DNA from 4 places in the Caballeronia sp. ATUFL_F1_KS4A genome. Region 2 is predicted to be linked to each of the others. Evidence: predicted binding sites of a transcription regulator. Region 2 holds the regulator's gene; each other region holds the start of a gene.
The links. Region 2 encodes FliA, which starts transcription of late flagellar genes. Its sites were predicted from a motif close to CTAAAGTTTNNNNNNNNNNNGCCGNTA; they were not measured.
Positions count from the first base shown of each region.

Region 1 (3,264 bases), on a different contig from region 2:
AACTCCGTGTATCGCGCTGTCGCCTGATTGCGCGTGATCGCAGTCAACTGCTCGTTGCGGGAAACAAACTCTTCCGTGTGCGCTCGTGGGCGCGGGCGCACACGCAAGAGATCGAAACGTGGTTTCGTCGCCGGGACGGCCCGACGCCGGATCTTCGGGATGAAGATCCGGCGTCGGGTGCTACCTTGGCGTACCGCTTAGCCGAGGAGCTTCAGAACTTGCTGCGGCAGGGAGTTCGCTTGCGCGAGCACCGAGATACCAGCCTGTTGCAGCACTTGAGCCTTGCTGAGGTTCGCCGTTTCCTGCGCGAAGTTCGCGTCGGTGATCTGCGACTGAGCCGACGACAGGTCGGTCGATTCAGCTTGCTGCGACGAAGCGATTGCGCTCAGACGGTTCTGGGCTGCACCCAGCGTTGCCTGCACGTTGTTCAGCGTCTGCAGTGCGTTGTCGATCGAGACCAGCGCGACGTTGGCGCCCGTCGTGGTGCTGATGTCGAGGTTCGCGACCGTGTCCGGCTTGTTGATCTTGTTGATCGACGCGTTGAGGGTGGTGATCGCGGAGCTCACGGATGCGCCCATCGAACCGGCAATGCTCGTGCTGAACGTCAGCGTGTTTTCGTGCGGTGCTGCAGCCGTGCCCGTGCCTGCGGTGCCCGAGCCGAAGATGGCCGTGACGGCCGTCGAGCTCAGCGCGACGTTGTTCTGGTCGGTGAACGAGAAGCCGCCCTTGCCGTCCGACAGCACGTTGATCGAGGTGATCGTCGCGCCGGAAGAGGCGTAGGCGCCGCTCGACGACAGCGACAGGTTCGAGAACGTGCCGAGCGTGTTGCCCTTCTGCACCATGCCGCCGCCGAGCGAGTTCGCGCCCATGTCTTGGCTCAGGTCCAGATTGATCGTCTGACCGACGTTCGCGCCGACCTGGAAGCTCAGGCTGCCAGCCGAACCGTCAAGAATGTTGCGGCCGTTGTACGTCGTTTGCGAAGCGATACGGTTCACTTCGGCGATCTGCTGCGAAACTTCCTTCTGCAGCGAAGCCTGGTCGCTCGACGAGAGCGAGCCGCTCGCGGCTTGCACGGCCAGCGTACGGATACGCTGCAGGCTGGAGGTCATCGACGAAAGCGCGCTCGAAGCCGTCTGGGCAATCGACACACCGTCGTTCGCATTCGAAACGCCCTGGTTCAGGCCGTTGATCTGCGTTTGCATCCGGTTCGAGATCGCGAGACCTGCTGCGTCGTCAGCAGCGCTGTTGATGCGCTTGCCCGACGAGAGGCGGGTGATCGCCGAAGACAGCGCGCTTTGCGTGCCGTTGAGGTTCTGCTGTGCAACCAGCGAGTTGATGTTGCTGTTGATACCGATCATTTTGTTCTCTCCTGGGAGACTGTATCTGGCTTTGGCTAAAGCACCGAGTAAGTTGCCTGGCGGTCCTGCGCTCGGTGATAGCCGGCCGCCTACTTGTGGTTATCGGGCCCCTCGAAAAAAACTTAAGGCCCGCGCAAACGATTTGTGTAACGAATTCTGTTGCGAGGCCGCGAAGCCTTGCCCGGCAAGGCGCCGATTTCGCGCGTATGCTTTTTGGTCCCTCACGACGCATTCGGAGCGCACATGCAGACACGCAATATCGGCACATCGGAACTGAAAGTTGCGCCGCTCGTCTTCGGCGGCAACGTGTTCGGCTGGACTGCCAACGAGCGCACGTCGTTCTCGATCCTCGACGCGTTCGTCGACCACGGCCTGAATTTCATCGATACAGCCGACGTCTATTCCGCCTGGGTCGACGGGCATCAGGGCGGCGAATCGGAGACGATCATCGGCAAGTGGTTCAGGGAAAGCGGCAAGCGCCACCAGGTCGTGCTCGCGACGAAAGTCGGCAAGCTGTCCACGCGCGCCGGGCTCTCGGCGGCGAACATCGCGGCGGCCGTCGACGATTCGCTGCGGCGTCTCAAGACCGATTACATCGACGTCTATTTCTCCCATTACGACGACGAAACCACGCCGCTCGACGAAACCCTCGACGCGTATCAGACGCTCATCAAGGCGGGGAAGGTGCGGGTGATCGGCGCGTCGAACTACACGGGCGAGCGGCTAGAAGAGGCGTTGAAAGTCGCGAAGGATTCGGGCTTGCCGGCGTATCAGATTCTGCAACCCGAATACAACCTCTACGACCGCGAGGGCTACGAGACCGGTCTCGAACCGGTGGCAGAACAGCACAAGATCGCCGTCGTGCCGTATTACGCGCTCGCGAGCGGCTTTCTGTCGGGCAAATATCGGTCGAAGGCGGACACGCAGCACAAGGCGCGCGGCTCGCGCGTCGAAAAGTATCTGACACGGCGCGGCCTCGAGATTCTCGACGCGCTCGACGAAGTCGCGAAACGCAACGACACGACGCCCGCGACGGTCGCGCTCGCGTGGATGATCGCGCGCCCGAGCGTGACGGCGCCGATCGCCAGCGCCACGTCGGTCGCGCAACTGGAGAGCTTGGCCGCCGCGACGCGCCTGCAACTCGCAGCCGACGATATCCATCTGCTCGACGAAGCCAGCGCGTGGCAGAAATAGTTCTGTTGCATCAACGAGTTGGCCGGCGCGCGGGAGTTGGCAATGGCGCGGTGTTCTGGTAACATCGCGCCCGAATCGAGAAATGTGCCCGATTTCCTGCCTTCGCCGCTGAAAATGACAACGTCAACCAACAGCGGCGAACGGCTCTGAAACGCGCCTTCGTGTGGTTCTTTCGAAAGCGCCTGCCGCTTCCGCGGCTGAATCTCAACGCTCTCTTTTCCGGCCTCCGTGGCCGCTTTGCTCGTGTCCGTCGCGCCGTTCTCACGTCCGGCGGACGATCGGAGTGCCGGGGCGCGGCAACTCGCAGTCGTCGCGCGCTTGAAAATACGTTTAGCAAACCAGGATTTACATGACCACTATCGTCCTCAAAGAAAACGAGCCGTTCGATGTCGCGATTCGGCGTTTCCGCCGCACCATCGAGCGCAATGGCCTGATCGCCGAACTGCGCGAGCGCCAGTCGTACGAAAAGCCGACCACCGAGCGCAAGCGCAAGAAGGCCGCCGCTGTCGCGCGCCTGCGCAAGCGCCTGCGCAGCCAGATGCTGCCGAAGAAGATGCACTAAGCGTCTTGTTCGGGCGAGGGTTTACGGATCCTCGCGCCGAACGGCAAAACGGCGGTGCGACCCGTAAGGGCGCACCGCCGTTTTCGTTTCTATTGCCTTTTTTAGCGAGGGCGCTCAGACGAACGCGTGACGCCTGCCAAGCGCCGCGAG
Region 1 covers NZ_JALQEB010000001.1:244,785-248,048, forward strand. The annotation lists gene NCS03_RS01100 (flagellin) at 198-1,358, opposite strand; gene NCS03_RS01105 (aldo/keto reductase) at 1,602-2,552, shown strand; gene rpsU (30S ribosomal protein S21) at 2,902-3,114, shown strand; gene NCS03_RS01115 (hypothetical protein) at 3,229-3,264, opposite strand, start outside.
Region 1: a site for FliA is predicted at 1,459-1,485, ahead of NCS03_RS01100 (flagellin). Genes of this name have one in related genera too.

Region 2 (3,264 bases):
TCATCAAGAGCGCGTTCTGCATCCCGCGCGACAACTCGCCCTTCGTGCCGCAAGACGAAGAAACGCCTGCGCTGCTGTCCGCGTTGTCCGCGCGCGCCACGACCGAACTGCATGAGGTGCACTTTGGATAAGTTCGTGCTCGACCAGGCGGAAGGCCTGCGACGGCTCCTTACGCGCGCCGGTTCGCGCGTGGTGGCGATCGCGGGCGGACCGGCGGGCATCGGATGCACGTCGGCGGTGGTGAATCTCGGCGCGGCGCTTTCCATCCACGGCAAGGACGTGCTCGTGATCGACGAGCACCGCAACGCGGGATCGGTGAGCCGTCTCGTGGGCACCGAAGACGCGGGCGCGCTCGCCTCGGTGATGTCGGGCCGGCGCATGCTCGGCGATGCCGTCGAGCGCACGCCGTTCGGCTTCTCGCTGATGGCCGCGCCGCGCGACGAACGCATCGTTCACGATGCCGCGCAATGCCGCGCGCTGCTCGACGGTCCGGCGGACATCGTGCTGATCGATGCGCAACTCGATCGCCACGGCGCGCTGTCGACGCTCGCGGCGCAGGCGCATGACTTTCTTATTGTGACGCGGGTAGCCGCGTCGGCGATCACCGAGGCGTATGCGTGCATGAAACGACTGCACTACGCCCATGCGATCGGCCAGTTCCGCGTGCTCGTCAATCACGTGCAGAACCCGGCCGACGCGGCGGTCGCGTTCGACAACCTGTCGGGCGTCGCGAGCCGGTATCTGGCCGTGTCGCTCGTGCAGGCGGGATATGTGTCCGAGGATGCGCGCGTCGCTCGGGCGATGGAACTCTCACGCTGCGCAGTCGAAGCGTTCCCGGCCACGGCCGCGGCGCGCGACTACCGCGCAATCGCGGCGGAGCTCCTGCACTGGCCGATGCGCCCCGCGCCTTATATGCGCGATGCGGGCGGCCAGGCCGACGCGCGAAATCCGGTTAGCGACTCTGTACAGGGCGCGCGGGAGGCGTCGCATCGTGCGGCTGCGCTTCACGACTTTGCATTGAGCAGCACGGCGTCGATGTGATCAAGATAGGTGACCAAGATGTATAACGCCCAAGGCAAACTCTCACAGTCGGAAGTGCTGACGAAATACGCACCGCTCGTTCGACGGCTGGGGCTTCAACTCGTCGCCAAGATGCCGGCGAGCGTCGATCTCGACGATCTCATTCAGGCCGGCATGATCGGCCTGCTGGACGCGGCGAGCCGCTACAAGGAAGATCAGGGCGCGCAGTTCGAAACATATGCGAGCCAGCGCATCCGCGGCGCGATGCTGGATGAGCTCCGCGCGAACGACTGGCTGCCGCGCAGCATGCGCAAGACGTCGCGCGAAGTGGAATCGGCGGTGCACAAGGTCGAGCAGAACCTCGGCCGCGCGGCGAGCGAGCAGGAAATCGCCGAGCACATGAAGATGCCGCTCGACGAATATCAGTCGATGCTTCAGGACTTGCACGGCAGCCAGTTGATCTATTACGAAGACTTCGATCGCTCCGCCGACGACGAGCCGTTCCTCGACCGCTATTGCGTCGATCCTTCGGATCCGCTGTCCGCGCTGCTCGACGACAGCCTTCGCGGCGCGCTGATCGAAGCCATCGACAAGCTGCCCGAGCGCGAGAAGCTCCTGATGAGCCTCTATTACGAACGCGGCCTGAACCTGCGCGAAATCGGCGCGGTGATGGAAGTGAGCGAGTCGCGCGTGTGTCAGTTGCACAGCCAGGCGGTCGCGCGTCTGCGCACGAAGCTGCGCGAGCAGGCGTGGACGAGCGTCGAGGCCTGACGTTCCCTAGCTGATCTCGAAGTCCCGCGTCTCGGCGAAGACCGTTTTCCCTTCACCGAGACTTTTCGCGCGGTACATCGCGCGGTCGGCGGCGCGCAGCACGGCGGTCATGCCGGTTTGATGCGCGGACGCCGCGCTCGAAAGCAGGCATGCGCCGATGCTCGCCGATACCGACACCGGCCGCTCCTGCACCGACGTAATTTCGCCGAGCGCCGAATGGATGTTGTCGGCCACCGACAACACGGCGTCGCGGTCGCGCATCTGATGCGCGAGCACGACGAACTCGTCGCCGCCCAGACGCGCGATGGTGTCCGACTTGCGCATGCGCTTCGCGAGCGAGTCCGCGAAGGCTTGCAGCAGCAGATCCCCGACGGCGTGACCGTAGGTATCGTTCACTTCCTTGAAGCCGTCGAGATCGATCAGAAGGAGCGCGGTGGCGTGATCGCCATTGGCTTCGGGCGCGTTCATCGCGCGATCGACGACTCTTTCCAGCGCGTACCGGTTCGACAGACCCGTGAGCGGATCGGTCGATGCCTGACGCGCTAGATCGCGATTCGCGTTGCCGAGCCGATCGACGAGCACGCTCAGATACACCGATGCGCCGAGTACGCTCAGCGCGAGCCCGATCGCGGCGGGAAGATTCTCGTGCCACCACGGCTGCCAGACGGCCATCGCCGTGACGATGATGAGCGCCGTCGCGCACGATACGGCGAGCGTGCGCTTGCCGTATCGGCATCCCGAACCGATCAGAAACCAGAACATCACCCAGAGAAGCGGCAGCGCCGTTGCGCCGCCCGCGGCGAGCGCGAGCCCGAGGATCGTCTGATCGGCGATGGTCGTGACGGTCAGGCGCGCAACAGAAGGCGCGCTCATGCGGCTGACGATCAGAAGCGTGATCGCCCCATAAGACACATAGAGCGCGACGAGGCGCGTGGTCAGGAAGGCATCGTGTGAAGGGCGGAGCCACGCGAAAACGCCGTAAGCCAGAAGAACCACCGCTCCCATCCAGACCCGCAGCGTGGCCTGCTCGCGTTCCGGATTCCGGTGTTCGGACCATGCGAAGGCATAAGTCCGGCGTGCCGGTTGATGCGCCTGCTCCATACTGAACCCCTGGATGGTGATTTCTTTCTTTTATCTTGCTGCCAAGTACTGCGGCCCCGTCGCATGGCATCGGCTGAATGGAGTGGTATCGAGTTGCACCGAGCGAGCGATCCGCTATTTTGCAACGTTTTGCGAAGACGCTGTGTTTCGTGTAAGAACAGCTTAAGAACGTCCATTTCTCATTCACGGCGATGCGCGACGAATCCATTTCTTTGGCTGCCGAATGGCTGCCCGTTTGCAATAGCGAAGACGTACCGGAAGGCGGCGCGCGCGGATTCATCGTGGCCGATGAGCGGATCGTCGTGTGGCGGGACAGCATCGGCGCGGCGCATGCGTGGCGCGATTACTGTCCGCATCGGGGCGCGCAGTTGT
Region 2 covers NZ_JALQEB010000019.1:31,272-34,535, reverse strand. The annotation lists gene flhF (flagellar biosynthesis GTPase FlhF) at 1-131, shown strand, start outside; gene NCS03_RS13785 (MinD/ParA family ATP-binding protein) at 124-1,041, shown strand; gene NCS03_RS13780 (RNA polymerase sigma factor FliA) at 1,060-1,791, shown strand; gene NCS03_RS13775 (GGDEF domain-containing protein) at 1,798-2,892, opposite strand; gene NCS03_RS13770 (Rieske 2Fe-2S domain-containing protein) at 3,105-3,264, shown strand, end outside.

Region 3 (3,264 bases), on a different contig from region 2:
ATCGTGCGCGCGCTGCCGGCGTTGCGCGCGGGCGCATCCGTGACGGATGTCGCGGCGGCGAGCGGTTTCACGGATCAGAGTCACTTCACGCGCCATTTCAAGCGCACGTTCGGCGTGCCGCCCGGCCGCTGGCGTTAGGCGGTCCGGCCTCGGGAAAGCGCAAGAACGTACAAGCATTCTCATCGACGTTTTGCGTATCCTCGCTTCCATAGGAGGAAATCTTGAAAGCAACACCTTTGCGCGAATTCGCCGCCGGCGCACGCGACACCATCCCGATGATGATCGGCGCCGCGCCCTTCGGCGTGATCTTCGGCACGCTCGTCACCGCAAGTCCGCTCACGCTCTGGCACGGCCAGTTGATGTCGCTCGTCGTGTTCGCGGGCTCGGCGCAGTTCATCGCGGTCGGCCTGATCGCGTCGCACGCGAGCTTCGCCGTCATTCTGGCGACGACGCTCGTCGTCAATCTGCGTCATGTGCTCTATTCCGCGACGCTCGCGCCGTATGTCGCGCATCTGCCGCGCCGCTGGCGCTGGGCGCTCGCGGGCATGCTCACCGACGAAGTTTTCGCCGTCGCCTACGCGCACTATCGGAAGCGCGCGCCGGGCGAGATCGGGCCGCACTACTTCTTCGGCTCCGGCGTCGCGATGTATCTGAACTGGCAGTTGTGGACGCTCCTCGGCCTCTTGTTCGGCGCCGCGTTTCCCGGACTGAAATCGCTCGGGCTCGACTTCGCGATGGTCGCGACGTTCATCGCGATCGTCGTGCCGCAGCTCGTCGCCGTGCGCTTCGTCGCGGCGGCGCTCGCATCGGGCGTGCTGTCCTTCGCGTGGCAAGGCTGGCCGTACAAGCTCGGCCTGCTCGCGGCGGTGTTCGTCGGCGTGGCCGTCGGCATGCTGCTCACGCTGATGGAAAACCGTCCGCAAGCGAAGGGCCACGCGAAACATCGTCTGAAGAACGCGAAGGAGCGCACGCAATGAACTACGTCACGCTGATCTTCGGCATGGCGGCCGTTACGTTCGCGATCCGCGCCGCCGTGTTCGTGCTGGGCGAACGCCTGCCCTTTCCGCCGATCGTCCGCACCGCGCTTTCGTTCGTGCCGGTGACGGTGCTCACCGCGATCATCGTGCCGATGACCGTCTCGCCGCACGGCAACGGCGCCGAAATCACCTGGCGCAATCCGCAGCTCGTGGCTGCGATCGTCGCGATCATCGTTTGCGCGTTCACGAAACGGCCGCTTTTGACGATTGCCGTGTCGCTCGCGGTGTTTTTCGCGTGGCAGTTCGCCGTGCTGCGCTAAACGTTTTCTCTCCATCAGCCGTTAAACGGCTTTCAAAGAGCATCGAAGAATCCTCAAGTTCCTGAAGCGCGCGCCGATAACAGAAACGAATGGACTCCGCCTGAGACGCGGCGCCGACAGCTTTTCCCGCCTTCGGAGATCGAAGGCGGAACCGGGAACCAACATGCGTCAAATCACCTTATCGTTACGCGACGAGACCATCGCTTCGCTGCAGCGCGATTTCGAAGCGTTCACGCGTCTGTCGCTGAAGCTGGATCCGCAATTCGTCACGCCTTCGTTCGAGGACTTCCTGCGCGCGAAGCTCCTGGACAACAACACGCCGCTCACCGAGCAGGCGGTGCAGCGCATGCTCACGCACGGCCAGTACGCGTGGGCGAAGCGCGCGCTCGACAAGGAGTTTCCGGACGTCGTCGAGATCCTGATCCGGCAGGCAGCCGAGCACGGCTTCGCGTTCGCGATCCGCGCGGACTGGACCGCCGAGGATCTCGTCAAGGCGTCGCGCGCGTGGGCGACGGCGATCGTCACCGAAGCGGACGGCGACGTATCGCAAGTCGACATGCTCGCCTCGCAGATCAAATCGGCGGCGGCGGATATTCGCGAAGTCGAGGAAAAGATGCAGACGCCCGCATGGCGTCTCGCCGATTCGCTACGTCAGCGCGTGTATGAAACCAAAATTTCGGTGGAGACGAGCATCGGTTCGACCGCGCGCGAGAAGCTCGGCGAACTGCGCTGCCTGCTGCGGCTCGGCATCTTCTATGGCTCGATCCAGAAGCAGGAAGCGCAGCAAGTGCTGGAATATCTGCGCTCGCTGCGGCCCGAGCTTTTCGTCGAAGAGCCTTACGACGGCTACACACGCTTCGCAGCATGGCTGCGCAGCATCTTCTCGCCGTCGCCGCGCGCGCCGCGTGCATCGCGCGCGCAGCGCTGAGATTCAGGTCAGTCCCACATTCCCTTTAGGCGCGCCGCGATATCGATCTTCGCTTTCGCGGCCGCAGCCAGCCCCGCCGCCGTCGGCGCAGCGGGCGCGATGACGGGCGGCCACGCGGCCGCTTCGAAGTTCTGCATCAGATGCGGCGGAATGAAACGCGTGCGCTGCGCCCATACGTGACGGTCGCCGAGATGCGTCTGGTTGTACACGTAGAAGCGCTGCGGCGTGATGATGTGCAGGTCTTCCTTCGCGCGCGTCATCGCGACGTATAACAGCCGCCGTTCCTCGTCGAGTTCTTCGTCGCTGCCCGTGCCGAGATCGGACGGAATGCAGCCGTCGACGCCGTTCAGCACGAACACGTTGCGCCATTCCTGGCCCTTCGCCGAATGGATCGTCGAGAGAATCAGATAGTCTTCGTCGAGCAGCGGCACGCCGGATTCGTCGCTGGTCGCGTCGGGCGGATCGAGCGTCAGTTCGGTGAGAAAGCGCTCGCGCGTGGGATACGTCGCCGCGATGCTTTCCATCTGCAACACGTCGCCGATGCGGATCGCCGCGTCCTCGTGATTGCGTTCCAGATGCGGCTCGTACCAACGCCGGATCATTTCGAACTCGGCGGGCCAGCCGGAGTCGCGGCCGCAGAGCTTCGCCATCAGGCCGACGAAACGCGGCCAGTCCTCCGACGCGCGCGCGGGCGCCTGAAACGCGGCGATCGCATTCGACGCCACCGCGTCCGGCGCGCTCACGCTGTCGAGCAGGCGCCCGGCGATCGCCGGTCCGACGCCCGGCAACAACTGCGCGACGCGAAAGCCCGCGACGCGATCGCGCGGATTCTCGGCCCAGCGCAACACCGCGAGCACGTCCTTGACATGAACGGAATCGAGAAACTTCAGTCCGCCGAACTTCACGAACGGAATGTTCCGGCGCGTCAATTCGATTTCGAGCGCCGCGCTGTGATGCGCGGCACGAAACAGCACCGCCTGCGCCTTGAGCTTCATGCCGCCTTCGCGCGCTTCGAGCACTTTTTCGACGACATAGCGCG
Region 3 covers NZ_JALQEB010000011.1:87,877-91,140, forward strand. The annotation lists gene NCS03_RS10305 (helix-turn-helix transcriptional regulator) at 1-138, shown strand, start outside; gene NCS03_RS10310 (AzlC family ABC transporter permease) at 276-977, shown strand; gene NCS03_RS10315 (AzlD domain-containing protein) at 974-1,297, shown strand; gene NCS03_RS10320 (DUF4088 family protein) at 1,461-2,225, shown strand; gene NCS03_RS10325 (ATP-dependent helicase) at 2,234-3,264, opposite strand, start outside.
Region 3: a site for FliA is predicted at 1,350-1,376, ahead of NCS03_RS10320 (DUF4088 family protein). Genes of this name have one in related genera too.

Region 4 (3,264 bases), on a different contig from region 2:
GTTGCGCCGTCTGCGCGTTGGCGCCGTTCGCGGTTCCGTTCTGCGAATTCGAGAGCTCGGACGGCGACGCATCCCGCACCGACGCCGCGAGCGCGGCCGCCTGCTGCGGCGTCTGCGGCGTCGCGATCGGGCGGCCGTGGAAATCCGGCAGATCGGGCGCGAGCTGCGGCGCGCGGGCATCGTCGAGGCCGGTGTCGGCCGGCGTGACGGCGTTGGCGAGCTCGAACGGCAGGGACATCGAACGGGCATCGACGCGCGCCTGCGGTTCGTTGCCGAGCGACGCCGCGCTGCGCTGGCCCGCGAGCCATTGCACCAGATGCGATTCGTAGAAAAGCCCGCTTTCGCCGACGGTCCTTGCGAGCGCCGTCGCCAGCGCGGCGGCGGGCAGCGGCGGCAGATTCTGCGTCGCGGCGCGCGCGGCCGCCACGGCGGCGGCATTGGAGGAGAAAGCGGTATCGAAGAGGCCGGTCGTGAGCGCGGCGAAGGCGCTCGCGGGGCGCGGCGGCGTCGGCCAGAGCGGGGCGTCGCCAGTCAGCGCGGGCGTCGCGCCGCCGAAGCGCGAAATCACGTCGAGCGTGCGCGCGACGCTGGAAAGCTCGGTTTGCGCCGACGCCGCCGGTCCCGCCGCCACGGCGGGCGCGCCGACGGTCTGCGGCATGTCCGGCTGCGTCGTCTGCCCGACGCTCGTGCCCGTCACGCCGCTGCCGCTCACGCCGCCCGGCGCGCGAATCGCGGACATCAGGAGCTCGGTGCGGCTGGCGAGCAACGATGCGATCGCAGAATCGAGTCCAGTCATGCCCCCATCCTCGTAAGCGCCGGCCGGATCGTCCGGCTGGCGCGGAACCGCGGCTAGCGCAGTCCGATCATTTTCTTCAGTACGCGGGCCGGGCTGTTGACCGTGAAGAGCGCGGACAGGCGCGCGAGACTCGGCGAGGTCAGATCGCGGATCGCGGCGTCGTCGGCGAGAATCTTCTTCACGAGGTCCAGCTTGCGTGCGCGGGCGGTTTCGTCGAGATCCGAACCGGTATCGACTTCCTTCAGGCGGTCGACCAGCTCGCGATAGGTGCCCTGCAACGCCTTCAGCTCGCTCCATTCGCCACCGCGCGCGGCCACCAGCATCTGACCGGAAACCGCCGCAATGGCCTCGTAGTGGGCGAAATATTCTTGTGTCGTCTTCATTCTTTCGAGGCAGTCGACGCTCATACCCGTCATGCGGGCACGGCGGTCATTTGCGCCACTTCCTGTCCAATTCCGACCCAGGCTTCTTCCAGCGTCGCGAGCAGGCCGTCGACTTCGACGAGCATCGACTCGTTCTGCTTGATGTTCGCCTCGAGCAGCCGGCGCGTCATATACGTGTACAGCGCGTCCAGCCGTTGCGCGATCTCGCCGCCCGCATCCTTGTTGAGCGCCTGCTGCAATCCGCTCTCGATGATGCTGATGGCCTTGCCGATCGCCGCGCCGCGCGCGCCGACGTTGTTCTGCTGCAGATGCATGCGCGCCTGCGCGATCGCCTGACGCGCGCCTTGATACAGCATCACGATCAGCCTGTGCGGGCTCGCTCCGATCACCCCTGTCTGAACGCCCACGCGTGCGTAGGCGCTGGCTCCTGCGTGTCCTGGGGAATACATCTCTCGGGTTCTCCTTATGCGATGCCGCAGCGTGCGCGGGCTCCAAGCGGACGCCGTGCCGCTCGTCCTGATCCGTGTGGGTCCGGTAAAACCGGTGAGAGACGAGCGTGCCGCCCGCCTCAAGCGGGCGAACCATCGTTCGCCGTGCCGTTACCGGGGTTATCGGAAAAACGCGGCAAAGCTTTAGGACTCAAGGCTCTAGAGCAATCGCGAGGATCGAGGGACGGATCGTGTGAAGACCGTCAGACGGAGATCTGCATGATGTCGTTGTAGGCCGACACGAGCTTGTTGCGCACCTGCAGGCCGAACTGCAGGCCGACGTTCGCCTTCTGCATGTCGACCATCACGTCGTTGAGCGACACGTTCGGCGCGCCGATTTCGAATGCGTGCGCCTCGCCGAGTGCCTTGTTCTGGTTGTCGCTGATCTTGTCGATGGACGATTTCAGCGCGTCGGCGAAGCTGCCGGCGCTCGCCGCGCCCGATGTCCCGCTCTGCCCCATGACGGCGCCCGACGCGACGGACGCGGCGTTTGCGGCGCCGGTGCCGCCGGCGGCTTGCGACGCCATCGACTGAATGGCCGACATAGCCGAGGAAAGCGGATTGATCGGAAAGTTCATGTTGACTCCGGATGACAGGAAATAACGGGTGCCGCTCGTGGCGGAGACCCGATGCCCGGCCCGCATTTGCGGAGGTTCGCCGAGTACGAAAAAGATTAGCAGCCGGCGGTTTTTCAAAGCGCGGGAAGAACGGGGAAAACCCCGCTCTATTCGCCGAATCGACTTGCAATCTTCTGCGGATAATCCCCATCGTGAAAAGTCCTCCACCGCCGCTTACATGGAAGCGGGAAGCGGCGGAGGGGAACCTCAGGATTCGGAGCTTCGACGCTAAATGGAAACGCCCAACAACTCACTCATCACGCCCGACGCCAGAATGGGCCTGGCGGGCGCACAGCCGGGCGCAGCCGGAACGGCCACCGCCGGCGCGAGCCTCGCGGGCGGCGCGGGAGCCGACTTCGGCGGCTTCGCGCAGCGCATGCCGATGCTCAACCAGTTCCGCTCGAATCCGCGCGTGCCGCTCATCGTGGCCGTCGCGATTCTGGTGATGGTGGTCGCGGGCCTCGTCATGTGGTCGCGCCAGCCGGACTATCGCGTGCTCTTTTCCAATCTGTCAGACCGGGACGGCGGCGCAATCGTTGCCGCGCTCCAGCAGGGCAACATTCCGTACAAGCTCTCCGACGGCGGCGGCGCCATTCTCGTGCCGGCCGAGCAGGTGCACGAAACGCGTCTGCGTCTCGCGAGCCAGGGCTTGCCGAAGGCCGGCTCGGTCGGCTTCGAGCTGATGGACAACCAGAAGTTCGGCATCAGCCAGTTCGCCGAGCAGGTCAACTATCAGCGCGCGCTGGAAGGCGAGCTGGAGCGCACGATCGGCTCGATTTCGTCGGTGAAGTCGGCGCGCGTGCATCTGGCGATTCCGAAGCCTTCCGTCTTCGTGCGCGACAAGGAACTGCCGACCGCCTCAGTGATGGTCAATCTGTACCCCGGCCGCGTGCTCGACGAAGGCCAGGTGGTGGCGATCACGCACATGGTGGCGTCCGGCGTCGCGGACATGCCGGTCAAGAACGTGAACATCGTCGATC
Region 4 covers NZ_JALQEB010000018.1:91,777-95,040, forward strand. The annotation lists gene fliK (flagellar hook-length control protein FliK) at 1-796, opposite strand, end outside; gene NCS03_RS13520 (flagellar protein FliT) at 850-1,179, opposite strand; gene fliS (flagellar export chaperone FliS) at 1,209-1,628, opposite strand; gene fliE (flagellar hook-basal body complex protein FliE) at 1,871-2,245, opposite strand; gene fliF (flagellar basal-body MS-ring/collar protein FliF) at 2,517-3,264, shown strand, end outside.
Region 4: a site for FliA is predicted at 1,789-1,815, ahead of fliS (flagellar export chaperone FliS). Genes of this name have one in related genera too.